Regions from separate parts of the Priestia sp. 3CA3 genome, predicted to be linked through region 1. Evidence: riboswitches for the same ligand, from Rfam matches in the RefSeq annotation. Region 1 holds a riboswitch; each other region holds the start of a gene.
The links. A riboswitch is a leader RNA that binds a small molecule or an ion and turns the genes downstream of it on or off. The one in region 1 is predicted to bind cyclic di-AMP.

Region 1 (6,521 bases):
CCGATTAAATAACAGTGCAAGGAATTTAGTTCGAAAGTTATCGAACATTGATACACAAAAGAAGCTGTGTTATATTTTAAGCATGAGAAAACCTTATCAACCACCGAAATCTGAAATTAAATTAACGCCTATTTTACATGCATTGAGTGATCCTAACCGGCTGCGAATTGTACAGTGTTTAGCGACAAGAAAGGAGCAGACCTGTTCGTATTATCAAAAATTAAATGTATCAAAATCAACGCTATCACATCATATTAAAGTACTTCGCGAAGCTGGAATTATCAAACTACGTATAGAAGGTACGCAGCACTATTATTCCTTGCGTTTAGAAGAACTTGAGGAACTGTTCCCAGGTCTGCTTCCTTCCATTATAAATATAGATGAGCAATTATTTTAAAAGCTGAACGATGTTTTGTTCAGCTTTTTTGTTCAAAATAAATGTGTCCATGCAGGCTGCATCCAGGATTAAAAGAAGAACGACAGTGAGGGCAAGTCGAGTTACAGGTTAAGTATTCATTAATTGAGAGCTCATGTTTACATACTCCGCAAAGAATAGCTTTTTCATTAAACATAGATTTTGGCCATCTTTTAATGTCGTGATCCGCATGTGCGTTATGACATTGATAGCATGGATAATATGTATGACAGCAATAAAATTTTATTGCAATAATATCTTTATCCGTATGATAGTGCGTACAGCGCGTTTCGGAATCCACTGTGTCACCTTTTACTGCAGGTACAGATTTGTTCATTATCATCACTCCTTATGAAAAGTATAGCATGCTTTTATACGCCTTATCATACATATGTAAAAAGAAAAATGCTATAATAAAACCATCGTTTTACATGTCAGATTGCATGCTAAAAAGATCAGATAAAAATTGATGTCAAAACAGATCGATTAAGTGAAGTAAAGAGAGGAAGAAAAAATGAGTAAGCAAGTTATCGTTTTTACCGGAGGCGGAACAGCGGGGCACGTAACGCCAAACATTGCCATTATGAAAGAATTAGACAGTGAAAAATGGGATATCCATTATGTCGGTTCTCACAATGGTATTGAGAAAGAATTAATTACAAAATTAAACGTTCCATATCATGCGATTTCAAGCGGGAAGCTGCGTCGATACGTAGATATGGAAAATGTAAAAGATGTATTTCGAGTAGCAAAAGGGGTTGGCGATGCGCGTCGCGTACTGAAAAAACTAAAGCCTTCTCTTGTTTTTTCAAAAGGCGGTTTTGTCACAGTTCCTGTTGTAATGGCTGCTAAATCTTTAAACATTCCCGTGTTCATTCATGAAAGTGATTTAACACCGGGACTGGCAAATAAAATTGCGCAGAAATTTGCCACTAAAATTTTTACTTCTTTTGATGAAGCCGCAAACTACTTTCCAAAAGAAAAAGTGCAGGTTGTTGGTTCACCTATTCGAAAAGAGCTATTTAGCGGAAGCGCAGCGAACGGGGAAAGCTGGCTACGCTTTTATGATAAGCGCCCCATTTTAACGATTATGGGCGGAAGTTTAGGAGCACGCCGTATTAATGAAATCGTTCGAGAGTCTTTGCCTGAACTGCAAAAGAAATTCCAAATTGTACACCTTTGCGGAAAAGGCAATATTGATACAAGCCTTGAAAAAGAGTCAGGATACCGTCAGTTAGAATACGTAAACGAACAGCTTCCTGATGTTCTAGCGGCAACTGATTATGTGATTACACGCGGCGGATCCAATGCCATTTTTGAGTTTTTAGCTCTTCATAAACCGATGATGATTATTCCTTTATCAAAAGCACAGAGTCGCGGAGATCAAATTTTAAATGCACAATCCTTTAAGAAAAAAGGCTACTGTATGGTTGTAGAAGAAGAGCAGTTAACAAAAGAACTGTTTTTGCGTGAAGTAAATGAGCTTCAGCAGCAGGCAAGTACGATGAAGCGTACAATGCGTGAAGCAACAAAAACGGATGCCATTTCAATTCTTGTAAATGAAATTGAGAAAATGAGCTAAAAAAAGCGTTCTTATCTCCTCGATAAGAACGCTTTTTTCTTCTGAAATTATTATTTTAAAATAATGAATAAATATAGAAAAATAAAGCTTTTAAAATTTCAAAAAATGTTGTTGACAGTAAATTTTAACAGGAGTAAGATTACTCTCATGAAACGTTCCACTGTGAAACGCTGAGTCTTTTCTGAAAGAGAAGGAAAGAGCGGAGGACCCAATTATCAGGGGTGAATCTCTTAATTGAGTAGGGTTACTTTCTTGACCCGAACCCGTCAGCTAACTTCGTAAGCGTTAAGAGAGAGGATGGTGTAATCGTGGTCGTTTTCTATAACAGCGGATAGTACGCTCCTTTCAAAATATAGGTGAAAGGAGCGTCAGGATGCATTTATCTAAGCAAATGATTCAAATGATTGAATATCGGGCCATGTGCGATCAGCAATCTTTTGATCTAGCAAACCGCTATTTGTCTACGTTAGCTAATCAAAGTTTTAAACGCAGCAGTAAAAACTATTATTAAGTCTAAAAATTAAATAACAAAGATACGCTTAATCAATTATGAGCGGGGGACCCAATATTTTGTACGTATGTACTAGGGGTGAATCTCTTAACTGAGTAGGGTTACTTCCATAACCCGAATCCGACAGCTAACTCCGTAAGCGTTTTGGGAGTAAAAAATTCGTGTGAATCACGGCTTATTTGTCGTGCATTAAACCGCGGAAGAGAACTCTCTTCTGCGGTTTTTTAGTGGGAAAAATCAGCAGCACGTCTCACGGTTAGCTTTTTTGGACGTGATGCTTTATGAAAAGAAACCGTCACTAAACTTAGAAGCTATCATTTTTGTTAGGAAACAGTTAGGAGGGAGCAACTTGGATATGATCATGCTTGGAACGCTTGTCATATTAACAGCTGCTATGTACGGAATTATTTGCTGGTCGTCTCATGTAGTAGATGAAAGAGAGGAGAAGTGAACGTGTCGTTCATTTTGTTAGGTATTTCAGTTCTCGTTTTAATTTATTTAGTATATGTACTGTTAAATCCAGAACAATTTTAATAAGCGGAGGAATAAAAAGTGGGGATTTTTCTACTATCAGTTGCGCTGCTGCTTGTTTTTGTAGCGCTTATTGCAAAGCCCGTAGGTATTTATATAGCGAATGTGTTTTCAAACGATAAAAACACTAGCTTGATAGGAAAGATAGAAACGGTGATGTTTAAAGCAGCAGGAATTAAAGGGCTTAATCAGACGTGGAAGCAATATGCATTTGCTCTTGTTTTGGCGAATACGTTTATGATTTTTGTGGTGTACCTTATCTTCCGGTTTCAAGAGGTACTGCCGTTTAACCCAAGCCACATCAAAGGAATGGATCCGGCACTTGCTTTTAACACGGCCATTAGTTTTATGACAAATACGAACTTGCAGCACTACAGCGGCGAATCAGGTTTGTCCTATTTCTCGCAGATGGCCGCCATTGTATTTATGATGTTTGCTGCACCAGCAACGGCACTTGCAGTAGCAATCGCTTTTATTCGTGGGCTGGCAGGGAAAGAAATGGGAAACTTTTTTGTTGATTTTGTAAAGTCAATTACGCGTATTTTACTTCCTATCGCTTTTATAACAGGCATTTTATTTATGTTTTTAGGTGTCCCTCAAACGTTAAGCGGAACGGTTACTGCCCATACAATAGAAGGGGCAACACAGCAAATAGCAAGGGGACCAGTTGCTTCTTTTCTTTCAATTAAAGAGCTAGGAAACAACGGAGGGGGATTTTTTGGTGTCAATTCAGCTCATCCATTTGAAAATCCTAACGCGTTGAGCAATGTATTACAAATCGTCCTTATGCTGTTATTGCCAACAGCACTTCCTTTCACATACGGAAAAATGATCGGACAGCGTAAGCAAGGCCGCATCTTATTTGTAGCGATGAGTATGCTGTTTATCGTTATTTTAAGTACAGCGTTCGTAACAGAGTGGGGCGGCAATCCAAGACTTGATGCTTTTCATTTAAATGAAGCGAACGGTTATATGGAAGGGAAAGAAGTCCGTTTTGGTGTCGGCATGTCGACGCTTTACGCCATCGTGACGACAGCAAGTGAAACAGGTGCAGTCAACACCATGCACGATACTCTTACGCCTCTTACCGGGTTGTTAACGCTTGGAAATATGATGTTAAATACCGTATTTGGCGGTGTCGGAGCAGGATTTATGAATGTCATGATGTACGTCATTATCGCCGTATTTTTATCAGGTTTAATGGTTGGAAGAACACCAGAATACGTAGGTAAAAAAATTGAAGGAAAAGAAATGAAGCTAATCGCCGTGACGCTTATTTTGCAACCGCTGCTAATTTTAGGAGGAACAGCTGTAGCACTTACCACTCATTTAGGAATGGAAGGTATATCAAATCCAGGCTTTCACGGGTTAAGTCAGGCACTGTATGAATTTACGTCGTCAGCAGCAAACAATGGATCCGGCTTTGAAGGACTCGGTGATGCAACGCCGTTTTGGAACATTTCTACGGGAATTGTTATGTATATTGGACGCTACTTCGGACTAATTACAATGCTGGCGGTATCGAGCTCACTAGCATCCAAACAGCTTGTTCCCGAAACACCTGGAACATTTAAAACGGATACGTCTTTATTTAGCGGCATTTTAATTGGAACTACCGTTATTGTAGGAGCACTTACGTTTTTCCCAGTGCTTGTGCTTGGGCCGGTTGCTGAGTATTTAACACTGTAATCAAGAAAGCGGAGGATCATAATGAATAAACGGAATTTTGCAAATAATATTGAATTGGATCGCAACAGTCATATTCAAGGTTCTGTAGATACACAAGCTTCATCGATTTTTATTCAATCAGTAAAGCAGGCTTTTATCAAGCTCAGCCCAAGAACGATGATAAAAAACCCTATCATGTTCGTAGTAGAAATCGGGTTTATAATTACGCTTTTTTTAGCCGTTGTTCCGGACCTTTTCGGAGAAAGTACAGTAAGCACAGGGTTTAATGTTGCCGTATCTCTCGTGTTATTTTTCACCATTGTTTTTGCTAATTTTGCAGAAGCATTAGCAGAAGGTCGAGGAAAAGCACAGGCAAACTCATTAAAGCAATCTAAAGGCGATATTACAGCTAATCAGCTTCAAAACGGGCAAATGATACAAGTTCCGGCATCGCAACTAAAAAAAGGAGACATCGTCGTCGTTTCACAAGGCGAAATGATTCCTGGAGATGGAGAAATCATTAAAGGACTGGCGTCTGTTGATGAATCGGCTATTACGGGTGAATCGGCACCTGTTATGAAAGAAGCAGGCGGGGATTTTAACTCTGTAACTGGAGGTACAAGAGTTGTCAGCGATGAAATTACAATTAAAATTACGTGTGAGCAAGGTGAATCGTTTTTAGATAAAATGATTTCGCTTGTTGAAGGAGCAGAGCGTCAAAAAACGCCAAATGAAATTGCGCTAAACACGGTTTTGACAAGTTTGACGATTATTTTTTTACTAGTTGTTGTGACGCTTCCTGTTTTCACAAACTACCTGCACTTTCAGCTCGACACGGCTATTTTAATTTCACTGCTCGTCTGTCTCATTCCGACAACAATTGGAGGCTTATTATCGGCCATTGGAATTGCTGGGATGGACCGAGTAACGCAGTTTAACGTGATTGCCATGTCAGGAAAAGCAGTAGAAGCAGCTGGTGACATCAACACAATTATTTTAGATAAAACCGGTACCATTACGTTTGGAAACCGAATGGCTCATCAGTTAACGACTGTAGAAGGCATAGACGAACGTGAACTTTATAAATGGGCATTTGTTTCTTCGCTTTATGATGAAACACCAGAAGGGCGCTCAGTTGTTGATTTTATTCAAAATCGCATGGGAGTAGAAGATCTTAGAAAAACCGAAGGAACGTTTGTTGAATTTAAAGCTGAAACGCGAATGAGCGGCATTGACTTACAGAATGTGTCTGTACGAAAAGGGGCAGTGGACGCCGTCACGGCATGGGTAGAGTCAAATGGCGGAAAGGTTCCCTCTGATTTACAGCAAAAAGCAAACGAAATTGCAGGAGCTGGTGGCACGCCGCTTGCCGTCGCCGCGGATAATAAAATTTACGGTTTGATTTATTTAAAAGACACGGTAAAACCAGGAATGAAAGAACGCTTTGATGAACTTCGTAAAATGGGTATTAAAACAGTCATGTGTACAGGAGATAATCCGTTAACCGCAGCAACCATTGCAAAAGAAGCGGGAGTAGATGAATTTATTGCGGAATGCAAGCCAGAAGACAAGATTCAAGTTATTAAATACGAACAGCAGCAAGGCAAGCTAGTTGCGATGACAGGTGACGGGACAAACGATGCCCCTGCACTTGCTCAAGCTGACGTTGGTCTAGCGATGAACAGCGGAACTTCAGCTGCTAAAGAAGCAGCAAATATGGTGGATTTAGATTCTGACCCTACTAAAATTATTGAAGTCGTTTCAATTGGAAAACAGCTATTAATGACAAGGGGTGCCTTAACTACATTCAGCAT
Region 2 (6,521 bases), on a different contig from region 1:
TCAGCATACGTTTTCTGAAAATCAAAAATAAAACAGGACTTTAGATTCATCGTCCTGTTTGGAGCATGTTTTCGACTTTTTTAATGTCCGCGTGCGTAGGGTTGATTTCCCGAGCATAGGCGATTTGTTCTTTCGCTTTTTCCATTTCTTTTAATTGAATATAGGTTTTGGCGAGTTCGAGCGGCAGCATAATCCCTTCAAAACCAAGATCTTGCGCCTTCTGCAAATAAAACAGCGATTTTTCGTAATTTCCTCCAAACATAAGCGGAGTTTCCCGATATTTTATTCCTCGAACGAAGTGCGCCAAGCTTGAAGATGGATTTAATGTTAATGCCTGATGAAGAGCCCGGTCCATTTCTAAGTTCAATACCATTTTTTCAAAGATAATTGATTCTTCAATTTGCTTTGCTAAACAAACGGCTAAGTAACAGTACAAATCAGATGCTTGAGGTTTTTTCTTCATTTCTTGTTGAATTTCGCGCTTGATCTCTTTCCACTTTCCCTCTTCTAGCTGATTCATGACGTATTGTGCATGTATTCCCACCTGTTTGCCCTCCTTTTCCTCTTTATCATAAAGGATTTCTGCGCAAATGAAAAAAGTAAGTGTTCTTCATTCTCCACAAAAAACGTTACCATTAAAAAATAGGCAAATTTCTCAATCACTTAACCCAATTAGTACATAGGATATAGAGACTTTTATTAAAGGAGGTTACACATATGGGCGCAAAAGGCGGTTTTGGTTTTTCATTTATCGTTGTTTTATTTATCCTATTAGTAATCGTAGGGTGTTCTTGCTACTACTAATTTCTAGAGAGGATGAACATCATTCATCCTCTCCTATTTCAAAAAAAACCATGCTTTCGCATGGCTACATACCGATTAGATGAATGAGTAGAGGAACTCATTTTTCGGCAATATTGAAGAAATTTTTGGTTTTTACTTCCGCCTAGTATGCCCTTTTTGACGGGGGCTATGCGCAAATAAAGTTAACGTTTAAAAGCGAAAGCCAGACGCACCTACAATAACAAGTAAAACAAATAACACAACGATTAACGCAAAATTTTGTTTTCCCACGTACCATCCCTCACTTCCTGTTATCTGCTTTTAGTGTATGCAACAGCTTGGCAAAATGTTTAGGACAGGGGTGCGGATTTTTCCAATGAGAAAAACCTTCAAATTTCGCCAAAAAAAGTGAATCATATTTTTGTTTCTTTCGTTATATATAGTAAGAGATTTTTTTACTATAAAAAAGGAGGGGCTTTAATGCGCCGACATTCCAAATTGCCCATTGTTCTTGTTTTTGCCTTCTTTTTATTCATCGCAACTGTTTTGTGCGTAACCTCTTATATGTCTTGAACGTATAAATAATATAAAAAAATCGCCTCATCGAAGGCGATTTTTCTATCCTAGCATTATATCTTCGTTTGGATAGCGAACGGCTTCACGCTTTTGCTTAGATAATGAAAACGCAAGCGTTAATGGCCCCACTTTTCCTAAAAACATGATAAAGATAATAATCACGCGTCCAAAGTACGAAAGTTCAGGAGTCGCTCCCATCGATAAACCTACTGTTCCAAACGCAGAAACAACTTCAAACATAATTTTTACAAACGGCAGGTTTTCCGAAATATTTAACAGGAAGATGGCCCCAAACACAAACATAATTGAAATCATCGTAATGGCTAGTGCCTTAAACACATGAAGAGGAAGAAGTCGTCTCTTTAGCAGCACAATATCTTCCCTGCTTCGTAAAAATGCCCATACAGAAAAGACAATCACCACAAACGTCGTGAGTTTGATACCCCCTCCTGTTGACGCACTCCCTGCACCAATGAACATCAATAAAACCATTAAAAACACCGTTGCGTCATGCAAATGAGCTAAATCAATTGTATTAAAGCCAGCGGTTCTTGTTGTTACCGCTTGAAAATAAGAAGCCCATACTTTGTCTCCTAATGATAAATTTCCGAGCGTATGCGAATTGCCGTACTCTAAGAAAAAAATAAAAAGCATGGCAATCACGTTAATGGCGAACGTGCTGATAATCATAATTTTTGAATGCAGCGTTAGTTTTTTATACGATTTTTTCACCCACATATCAGCAAGGACGGTAAACCCTAACCCACCAATAATAAAGAGAAAAGAAATCGTGATGTTAATAATAGGATCTCCTACATACTGAACTAAGTTATCAGACAGCAGTCCGAACCCTGCGTTATTAAAAGCCGAAATCGAATGAAACAAGCTAAAGAACAGCCCCTTAGACCATCCGAATTCCGGAACCCAGCGTATCGCTAAAAAGAGCAGTGCAACAAACTCAATTAAAAATGAAAAGATGAACAACCTTTTAACTAGCAGCACAACTCCACCGACGCTCGTCTGATTTAATGCCTGCTGAACGAGCATACGCTCTTTAAATCCAATTTTTTTACCTAGCATCATAAAAATCAGCACGGCAAATGACATAATGCCGAGACCGCCTATTTGAATTAACAGCATAATAATCGTTTGACCGATGACGGTAAAACGCGTACCTGTATCTACGACGGCTAAGCCGGTCACTGTCATAGCGGAAGTAGATGTAAAAAGGGCGTCTACCCACCGGATTGGCTCAGTAGTAGAAAAAGGCATCATCAATAGAAGAGCACCAATAATAATTCCTCCGCCAAAAATGGAAACAAGCAGCTGCGGAGGAGTTAGTTTAATGATTTGTTTTTTCATGAGTTAAACTCCTTCTTCTTCAAAACGGTTCAAATCGCGATTATGTCCGATAACAATCAGCATATCTCCTTGTTCAATTATTTCATGCGCGGTAGGCGAAATCACCATTTCCCCGTCTTTTCGCTGAAAGCCGATAATATTGCAGCCGTACTTGGCACGAATGTTCAAATCAAACAGCGTTTTATTATGAAGCTTTTTAGAAGCGACAATTTCGACAATACTATAATCCTTTGACAGTTCAATGTAATCAATGATCTTTTCTGACACCACGTGATGAGCAATCCGCTTCGCAATATCGCGCTCAGGATGAATGACTTTGTCCGCTCCTATTTTCTCCAGCACTTTTTGATGATACATATTCACCGCTTTTACCCATACTTGCTTAACGCCCATATCTTTTAAAAGCATCGTTGCAAGCACGCTTGCTTCAATATCGTCTCCAAACGAAATAAGAGCATGATCAACGTTACGAATGCCTAGCCCTTTTAAGCTAGCTTCATCAATTGCGTTCGCTTGCACGACATATGTAGCTGAGTTGCTATATTTCTTTACTACCTCCTGATTGCGGTCAATAGCGAGCACATCCACATCCAAATTAGCAAACTCTTCAACCAAACTGCCTCCAAAACGACCTAATCCCAATACAGCAAACTGTTTTTTCATAATGTATTTATTCCTTTCTTCAACTGCTGTGTGTTCTCTTAGCTTATACTTTTTCTAAAAAATTACATGTTTTTCTTAAAAAAAGCGCAAAAAAACACAGGAAGGCTCCTGTGTTTTTTCACACTCTTCCCCCTCAAAACGCTTGCGAAGTTAGCTGTCGGGTTCGGGTTTTAAGAGTAACCCTACCTTTTTAAGGATTCACCCCGGAGCACAATATGTGCGTAAATAATGGGTCCTCCGCTCCGTAATGGATTAAGCGATTTTTATTCAAATGTCTATGATCTATTTTTTAGAATAATCGATTCGATTCATGATACGTTTCACTTCACGAAAGCTATCTTACTCCTGTGGATTTTGTCTGTCAAGATATTTTTAGGGAAGACATCACTTGCGCTGCAAACTGCAAAAATCATATAAATCTAAACTGACAATCAGTTTGTGAAATTGATCAAACAAATTAATAACGGCCAAAAGCTCTAATAGCTGCGTATCACTGTAAAATTTCTTTAATTGATCCATATCAGCATCCGTCAAATCCCTTGGACGCACTCGGTATACATCTATAAATCGAAACAGCAGTCGATCTTTTTCTTCCAGCTCTTTTTCTCTTAACACTTTTTGATTAAGCGTCTTATCGCCTACATATGACATGCTCATACACGTCTCACAGCCGTTAACACCTGCTAGATAAAGCCTGATTTTTTCCTTAGTCTCTCTTTTTACTATATCACTGTTCCAAAGCTTGTCGTATAGCTCATCATACAACCTTTTTACATCTGGAATTAAATTCAGTGCTTTTTCAAAATTTGTTCCCTCTTCGTTTGTTAACAAAACTCTTGCCATTTTTTACTCACTCCTTTTTAATTATTATAGTAAGAAAAATGGAGATTTCAGATAACAAATAAAACATATTATCTGCTGTTACTAATCAAATGAAACATTAATATGAAAGAAGGTTTTCAATTGAAAATTGATGAAATTGATTTATCGATTTTGCAGGCACTGCAGCAAAACAGCCGTCTTTCCTTAAGAGAGCTAGGAAAACAAATTAACCTGTCTCCTCCTTCAGTGGCAGAGCGAGTAAGACAGCTAGAGAGCTTTGGTATTATAAAAGGATATACAATCGATATTGATTATGAAAAGCTGCAGTTGCCCGTCTCGTGTTTTATTGAAGTAACCATGAAAAACGGAGAGCACGAGCGTTTTAAACGATTTATTTCTCAGTATCCCTATGCTTTATTCTGTGAACGCATTGCCGGACAGGCTTGCTTCATTACAAAGCTTCAGCTTCCTCACCTGCACGTACTCGAGCAATTTATTAACGAAATTACACCTTATGCCAAAACGATTTCACACATCGCCCTTTCTCACGTGGAGATGTCTTCTGCATTATTGAGTCATTTAAAAGATGAAAAGTGATTGAAACATACGTTCACCGTACTAACGAAAAGATCCGAACGATTCATCGTTCGGATCTTCTTTCCACTAAACTACTTCTGTCCTAGCCTCTTTTATTCGTCCAAAAGCATAAAAAATAACCCTCCAAAGCTGGAGGGTATAAATTTTCCGAATAATGAAAGTTTTACAACTTCATTCTATCAGGTACCGACATTTCTGTCTACTTAAAAATGTAAAAGAGCTCTCTATTAATAGAAAGCTCTTTTACCTGCTTGTTTTTTGAAAACAATCAATCTATATAAAAGGGAACTACCTAAGGTTGAAAGTCACGTGAAACCTTGGCAGTTGATCCTGGATATACCGGTTGATATGATTCAAAACAAGTTCTTTCATCATTTCTTCTTTGACTTCTGATTCCGTTTTTTTATCTTTTTGTTTTAAAATAAGAATATAATAGACTTTACCCATTTTAATGGGCTTACTACACTCTCCGATGTGCTGTTTTTTTAAAACATCTATAAAAGAGGGAGATAGATTCGAAAGCTTTAGATTATCATCATTCTCTATTTTGCTGATGGTCTGGACATCAGCATATTTTTTTTGAACGTCTTGAAGCGATGTTCCTTTTTGCAGCTCAGCCGCAACGGTCTCAGCATCATGTAAAGTTGTAAAAGTTAGCTGCGAAAAAGATACGCGCGTTACATCATTCTCAATACGTGTATAGTAAGCGTCTAGTTCATCAGACGTAATTTGTTTACGGAAATATTCTTCTAATTTAAACTGATTTATTAGCTGTTTAGTTACATCGCTAGAACGAATGTGCAAGACTTCATAGCCTTGTTTTCTTGTATCTTCGTCATATGAACGTTTGATTTGTTTCCACATATCCTCGACTTTTTTCTGTACCCTGTCACTTGTCTTTAGATGCGAAATTAAGATTTTTTGCATGACAAGCTGCCGCAACAACTCTTTGCGGTAGCTTGTATCATTTAGCGGAGCATCGGGATTTAAGAACCCTTCAACTGCTAAAAAACGATTGAATTCAGCTCCTGTCACCTTTCCTCCTTCATACGCTGCCACTTCTTTAGCAGAAGATAGCTGACTAATTTCTACAGAAGGAAACATCGTGTTTGAATGCTTCCCTCCGCAGCCTGTTAAAAATCCGAACGCTGTTAATACTGCTAGCAGCAGCTTTAACGGTGCTGAACTCATCCATTGTTATCCTGCTGCTCTGAAAGCTTCAGAGAAATAGTTTGTTTTTTTCCATTTCGGTACACGTCTAATTTTACCGTGTCTCCTACTTTGCGTTTTGTGTATAGATATTGACGTAAATCACTGGATGTTTTGACTTCATTTCCATCGATGGCAACAATCACGTCTTTTGATTGTAAACCAGCATCAGAAGCAGAAGAGAATGGTTCAACCGTCGTTACGACAACTCCTTCAGACGTATCGCTTGTTAGGCCTAGCTGATCTTGTTTTGTTGCAGCTGAAAGCTGACCTACATCTTGAAGACCTACCCCCATATATGGACGCGTTATTTTTCCGTTTTTCATCAGCTGTTCAATTGTTGGCTGCACTTCATCACTTGGAAGAGCAAAGCCGATTCCTTCTACATTGTCTTCTGAAATTTTCATACTGTTGATACCAACTACTTCACCGGAAGAATTGATCAAGGCACCGCCGCTGTTTCCTGGATTAATCGCCGCATCCGTTTGAATTGCATCTACGTTCCAATT
Region 3 (6,521 bases), on a different contig from region 1:
GCTGTTAACAAAAAAGCTCCACTGGAAATGATTGCTGCTTAATTCACATAGTTTCTTAGCTAAGGCTTCCGTCGGATCGCTTGTAAACTGCGACCGATATACAAACGCAACTTTCTGTGCCTGATCCGTCATCGCATCAATAATTTCTTTTACGCCGTGTCCGATACTTGCTGTAACTGCCCCTGACGAAGCATCTATGTACTTTTTTCCATCTTGGTCGTACAAATAAATTCCTTTTCCATATGAAATAACTGGGTAGTCGTCGTCGAGCAGCGGCTTTATCACATGGGTTTTATTCATTTCCGCACTCTCCTTTCAAACACACACTCTTATTAAACTGTATGCTGAAAAGAAGAGTTTCTTGCCAATAAAAAAAGCCCTAGCATATAGCTAGAGCTTTTACACATATTAAGCTGATTGCGTTACAGATTTATCGATACGCTTTGCTTCTGACTCAGCCACAATAACGGCACACGCAGCGTCTCCTGTAATATTTACAGACGTACGAAGCATATCAAGCAAGCGATCAATTCCGATAATTAATCCGATACCTGCTACAGGCAGGCCAACCGAACTCAGTACCATCGCTAGCATAATAAGACCAACTCCCGGCACGCCTGCTGTACCAATACTAGCAAGCACCGCTGTCAACACAACCGTCACAAGAGCGCCCAACGACAGATCAACCCCGTATACTTGCGCAATAAAAATAGTCGCTACACCTTGCATAATTGCCGTTCCATCCATGTTAATAGTTGCACCTAATGGCTGAACAAAACTGCTGATAGACTCGGGGACACGAAGATTTTTTTGCGCCACATTCATTGAAATCGGAAGCGTTGCATTACTGCTTGATGTACTGAATCCAACTGTCATCGCAGGAGCAAACCCCTTAAAAAATTCAATAGGGTTACGTCTGGCCATAAGAGCGACTGATCCCCCATATGTTACGATTGAATGGATGAACAGCGCGAGCACGACTACAATCATGTATAGCCCCATCGCTTTAATTGCCTGCCAGCCTTGACTTCCAACCGCGGTTGCAAGAAGCCCAAATGTTCCGTACGGAGCAAACTTCATCACTAGATTCACAAGGTACATCATCAATTCATTTCCTTGCTCAAGTAAATTGTAAAGTCCTTTTGTTTTACTTCCAAGCATCGTGATACCAAAACCGATAAAGATAGAGAAAACGATAAGTTGAAGCATATTCCCTTCAGCCATCGCTTGAATTGGATTGACTGGAATCATATTTAAGAATGTCTCTCCAACAGGTGGTGCTTTTTCAGCTTCAAAAGAAGCGTTTTGTGTATCAAAAGATCCAAATGTACCCGGTTTAATTGCATACGCTAAAATTAAACCGATAATAATTGCAACGGTTGTTGTCACTAGGAAGTAGGAAACTGTTTTTGCCCCGATTCTTCCTAATTTTTTAGGATCTCCTAAACCTGCTACACCTAACGTGATAGAGAAAAACACAATTGGTACAACAAGCATTTTAATTAAGCTTAAGAAAATTTGGCCAAGCGGTGTAAACAAGTACTTGTCCAGCGGAGCAAAAGCACTTGGAGCAAAAGCATTGATTAACACTCCTACAATAGCACCAGCAATTAGCGCGATAATAATCTTTGTCGATAGCTTCATAGATTTACCTCCCGTAAATAAATTATATTAGAATGATTCTAACTACCATACTTATTTTACCATGCATTGAGGGCGATAACACTCAAAATATACAATATATTAAAAATTTTCAGATTAATAGTTTAGGAATATTTTTAGCTATACAAAAAACCATGAGAATATCATGGTTTCATAGACCTGTTATTCCCTCACTGAATGCTTACGGAGTTAGCTGTCGGATTCGGGTATGTGAGTTACCCTACTTGATTCATTCAAGATTCACCCCAAGTACATTACGCACAAATATGGGTCCTCCGTTCTCTTATAAAACAAAAGAGATTAAGCAAATAATTTTCTTTAATATTTTTGCATGATAATAATTGTTACTTTAATTAAAATTCATTTTATATGTTTCTGTCAAGTTTTTATTCAAAAATAATGCATGATTTTATCGTAAAAAGTTGAGAATTGTTATATTTTAAAATATTTACATCATATTTCAATAAACTAAAAACACCTATTTAACAAGACTTACAATCTAATGAATAAAAAATTAATTCAAAAAATAGTTTATAAAGTGAACTTTCTTCTCATTAATATCATTCATAAATATGTATAATTATTCTGACATCCATGTACTTTACTGCTTCCATAAATATTTTACTTATCAAAAAAATAACTCTTTCCAACTGTTGATTTTATCCTTGTACTGCTTGATATACACTCCTTAAAATTTCACTGACTTTATTGATGCGAAGAAATCGACATTATCAATTCCCTTTATTCTACTTAATTCTGCTCAAGATAGAAGTATAGATTTCCTACTATCTTTTAAAAAAGGAGCGGGTAATTATCATATAAAACTATCGGAGTTGGAACGGTACAAGTTCTTTACTTTTTACTTATTCCCTCTCGTTATTTAACACATATAAAAAAAGAGGCCGTGACGGCCTCTTTTTTTATACAGTAACAGGTTCAGAACTTGCTTTGCGATTCTTTAATTTTTCAACAATGTCACGCGCTACCCACACACCGCACGCACTTGCCTGCGCGAGTCCTCGCGTAATACCAGCTCCGTCTCCTCCCACGTATAAACCGGAAATTTCAGTTTCAAACTTATCATTTAACTTCGGACGGGCTGAGTAAAATTTCGCTTCCACACCGTAAAACAGCGTATGTTCAGATGCTAACCCAGGCGTTACATGATCCAGTGCTTCTGTCATTTCAATTAAGCTTTTCATCGTATTGTAAGGAAGCACTAAGCCTAAGTCACCCGGTACAGCTTCTTTTAACGTTGGTTCTAAAAAGCCTTCTTTAATTCGATTCGCTGTTGAACGGCGGCCCTTTAAAATATCTCCATACTTTTGAACAACTAAGCCCCCGTTTGACAGCATATTAGCTAATCTTGATACTTCGTGCGCATATTCGTTCGGCTGATCAAATGGATCCGAAAATTTATGAGAAACAAGCAGCGCAAAGTTCGTATTTTGACTTCCAAGCTTCGGATCTTTGTATGCGTGTCCATTTGCTAACATAATACCTGAATGATTCTCTACTACCACATGTCCTGAAGGATTGCTGCAAAACGTTCTAACTCTTGTACCTACGGACGTATTGTAAATGAATTTCCCTTCGTACAAGTGCTTGTTGATTTCTTCCATAACAACGTTGGATGTTTCTACTCGAACGCCGATGTCCACTTGATTGTTAATCATTTTCAAACGACGTTTTTTTAGTAAGTCGCTCATCCACTTCGAGCCGTCTCGACCTGGTGAAACCACCACTTTATCAGCCGTAATTCTTTCACCATTTTTCAATTCAATACCGCGCACGATATGCTGACCATCTTCTTTTTCTGTTATTAAATCGGCTACTTCCGTTTTATACTGCATATCAATTTTTTCTTTTAAATATTCATAAATGCTTTTTAAAATTTCTAAATTTTGCTCTGTTCCTAAATGACGCACTTGGGCACGCAATAGCTTTAATCCTGCTGCGTATCCGCGTTTTTCAATTTCACGAACTTTATCAGTTAACGGATCCGTAATCGTATCGGTTGCTCCGTGTTTTAAATTAATTTCATCCACGTATTTAATTAAATCTACCACCTGTGATTCAGACAGATAATCCGTCATCCAGCCTCCAAATTCACTTGTGATATTAAATTTTCCATCTGAATATGCGCCGGCTCCACCGAAACCATTTGTGATAGAACAAGCAGGCAAACAGCCAGCAAACTCTTTTTTGCCAACCGCAGGCGGACATTTTTCAATTTTTTTCTGAAGAATCGGACAATTACGTCGATAGATATCGTGTCCTTTATCGATTAATAAAATAGTTGCTTCCGGTAATTTTAACGTTAGCTCATAGCAAGTAAAAATCCCAGCGGGTCCTGCCCCTACCACAATAACATCATAATTTGAGTTCATTGTACATTCTCCCATCATCTTTTTTCTTTGGGTAAAAGATAAAAGTTATTGACCGAATTTTCTTTTTTTATTATCATTCGGTTATTTTCTAGCCATTTGATAATATATCAAAAACAAACCATTTAGTCAACAATATACACGAACATTAAAATAAAAAAATAAAAAAACATTCGTTTTTATTTTAACCAAATAAAAACCAGCGAACGAATAGCAAGCGCTACGAAATGTTCACTGGTTCTTTAATATACGGAAGAGCAATTTCTACTTTTGTTCCTACTCCTACTTTACTCGCAAATGAAATATGCCCTTGATGCTGTTCGATTATTCGGTAGCTAATCATTAATCCTAGCCCTGTTCCTGTTTGTTTGGTGGAATAAAATGGTTCACCTAGCCGAGCTAAAGATTGCTCATCAATTCCACATCCTTCATCCTCGATAATGACCATGCCGTATTCATTTCTTTTCTCAACGGTAACTTTAACTGTACCTTTGCTCATTGACTCAAGCGCATTTTGAATTAAATTAATAAAAACTTGTTTAAGCGCATTTTCTTCACAAAAGATTGTAATCTCATCACTAATCTCATTAATAATACGACAATTTTTATAATTGGCGTGTGTATCTAATAATAATGTCACGTGACGTATGATTTGATTGAGACTTTTCGGATGGTATGAATTTTCAATTTTAGGCTTGGCCAGTGTTAAAAATTCTTGAATAATGGATTCGACGCGATTCAATTCTTCAAGCATAATATCATTGTATTCTTCATTATACTGTTTCGATGCTTTTAGCAGCTGAATAAACCCTTTAATCGCCGTCATTGGATTACGGATTTCATGTGCTACTCCTGCCGCTAGCTTGCTCACCATTGTAAGCTTTTCAGATTTGCTTGCCATTTCATCATATTTTTTTCGATCCGTTACGTCGCGAATAATATACTGAATGGCATCCTGTCCTTCAAACTTAATTTTGGTTGCCGAAGATTCAATAATGACGACCCCTTTTTTAGTCAATAGTTTCACATCAACACGCGGCCTCACGGACATTCCATTCATCAGCTGAACCATTCGTTCTTTTACAATTTCTAAATGTTCGGGATGAATAAAATGAAGCCAAGGACGCCCGATATACTCTTCTTTTTTCTCGCCGCCAAGAAGTTTAACACCAGCGGGATTCAAATATTGAATTCTGCCTTCTCTCGTTACAATAAATGCATCTTGACTTTGCTGGACAAACTGCTTATATTGCTTCATTTTCCGAATGACTTCCTCTTGCTTTTCAATACTTGAGGAAAACTCTTTCCACTGAACAACTAAGAGCGGAATATCCCCTTCCGTGCGCTGAATATGGATATGCATCGGAAACTGCTGATCTACTTTTTTCTTAAGTAAAACAACTTCTTCCTCTTGCTTTCTTAACGGTTCCACTTCATGCTTTTCAATAAAAAAGCGATTTGGCTCTTCAAATACATTACAGGAAAGAAGCCGTTCCTCCGTCGTTCTAAAAAGGTGGCAGCAAGCTTCATTTAAAATTTGAATATCGCCATCCATATTCATTACGAGCATTGGTGTAAATGACATTGAAAATAGCTGTTGAAATACTTTTTCCTTTTCCATATATTCACCTTCGCTTATTGAGTTACTAGCTATAGTATAATATGGTAAATGTTGATTTGGCAAAATTTTTTTATTATTTAAACAATTTATATGTAAGTTTGTCCTTTTCCATCTTTTATAAAAAGCTCGCACATGCGAGCAAATGAGACCTAATCAGCAAAAACAAGTGCAGCCAATGATGATTAATAAAATAAATAGCACAACAATTAATGCAAATGACTGGCCCGTTCCGCAATGATGATAACCGCCAATTGGATAGTGGCAAGTATCATATAGGTGGTGATAGCCTCCGTGATGGCATGGGTCGTAACAATCGTAGTTATACATAGCAATCTCTCCTCTTGTTTTTTTCATTTCGTACACTGTACTTTATATGCGTTAGTTGATTGTCCTGTATGTGCATTCGCCCATTTTTTACTTTCTCTTACGCCATATTCGCCTTTTGGGCTGCAGCGTATACGAAAACAACAAAAGTAAAATACTGCCCATCACCAGTAGCGTAGTAAAATCTTTCATAAACTCAATAATGACCCCTATATACGGGAGATGGTATGCGTAGCTTCCAATCACTTTAAAAGAAGCAGGCAAAGAATTTCTTTGAGCTGTAACCAGTACATCAGGGTCTTGATTATGGGCCAGTACAAGTTCATTCTTTGAAGAAGATGATTCGTCTCTAAAGACAACCATATCTCCGCGATGCAGGTGGTGATAATCCGTTTCTTGAACGGTTACAGTGAAACCAAATAGGCTTGGAACTGTGCTAACAAATAAAAATGTAAAGCAAATTGCATAAAGAACAAGTACATATCGAAACGCAGAAAACATACATTTATTGATCATAGGTAATCAGC

Region 2: it holds a riboswitch for cyclic di-AMP, as region 1 does, so the genes downstream of both, AC1VNJ_RS22780 (potassium channel family protein) here and kdpF (K(+)-transporting ATPase subunit F) in region 1, are expected to answer to the same signal.
Region 3: it holds a riboswitch for cyclic di-AMP, as region 1 does, so the genes downstream of both, AC1VNJ_RS04335 (dicarboxylate/amino acid:cation symporter) here and kdpF (K(+)-transporting ATPase subunit F) in region 1, are expected to answer to the same signal.

Annotation. Positions count from the first base shown of each region.
Region 1 covers NZ_JBXENJ010000002.1:295,286-301,806, reverse strand. The annotation lists gene AC1VNJ_RS06360 (ArsR/SmtB family transcription factor) at 83-397, shown strand; gene AC1VNJ_RS06355 (CHY zinc finger protein) at 417-752, opposite strand; gene AC1VNJ_RS06350 (undecaprenyldiphospho-muramoylpentapeptide beta-N-acetylglucosaminyltransferase) at 930-1,997, shown strand; cyclic di-AMP (ydaO/yuaA leader) riboswitch at 2,156-2,298, shown strand; gene AC1VNJ_RS06345 (hypothetical protein) at 2,371-2,508, shown strand; cyclic di-AMP (ydaO/yuaA leader) riboswitch at 2,524-2,664, shown strand; gene kdpF (K(+)-transporting ATPase subunit F) at 2,956-3,042, shown strand; gene kdpA (potassium-transporting ATPase subunit KdpA) at 3,067-4,728, shown strand; gene kdpB (potassium-transporting ATPase subunit KdpB) at 4,750-6,521, shown strand, end outside.
Region 2 covers NZ_JBXENJ010000010.1:116,102-122,622, forward strand. The annotation lists gene AC1VNJ_RS22760 (tetratricopeptide repeat protein) at 47-544, opposite strand; gene AC1VNJ_RS22765 (YjcZ family sporulation protein) at 718-804, shown strand; gene AC1VNJ_RS22770 (YjcZ family sporulation protein) at 994-1,074, opposite strand; gene AC1VNJ_RS22775 (TrkH family potassium uptake protein) at 1,402-2,721, opposite strand; gene AC1VNJ_RS22780 (potassium channel family protein) at 2,725-3,384, opposite strand; cyclic di-AMP (ydaO/yuaA leader) riboswitch at 3,509-3,653, opposite strand; gene AC1VNJ_RS22785 (carboxymuconolactone decarboxylase family protein) at 3,769-4,227, opposite strand; gene AC1VNJ_RS22790 (Lrp/AsnC family transcriptional regulator) at 4,348-4,803, shown strand; gene AC1VNJ_RS22795 (peptidyl-prolyl cis-trans isomerase) at 5,092-5,994, opposite strand; gene AC1VNJ_RS22800 (S1C family serine protease) at 5,991-6,521, opposite strand, start outside.
Region 3 covers NZ_JBXENJ010000001.1:848,252-854,772, reverse strand. The annotation lists gene AC1VNJ_RS04340 (aspartate aminotransferase family protein) at 1-300, opposite strand, end outside; gene AC1VNJ_RS04335 (dicarboxylate/amino acid:cation symporter) at 409-1,644, opposite strand; cyclic di-AMP (ydaO/yuaA leader) riboswitch at 1,825-1,979, opposite strand; gene AC1VNJ_RS04330 (NAD(P)/FAD-dependent oxidoreductase) at 2,583-4,052, opposite strand; gene AC1VNJ_RS04325 (ATP-binding protein) at 4,270-5,670, opposite strand; gene AC1VNJ_RS04320 (YjcZ family sporulation protein) at 5,824-5,997, opposite strand; gene AC1VNJ_RS04315 (hypothetical protein) at 6,085-6,510, opposite strand; gene AC1VNJ_RS04310 (hypothetical protein) at 6,500-6,521, opposite strand, start outside.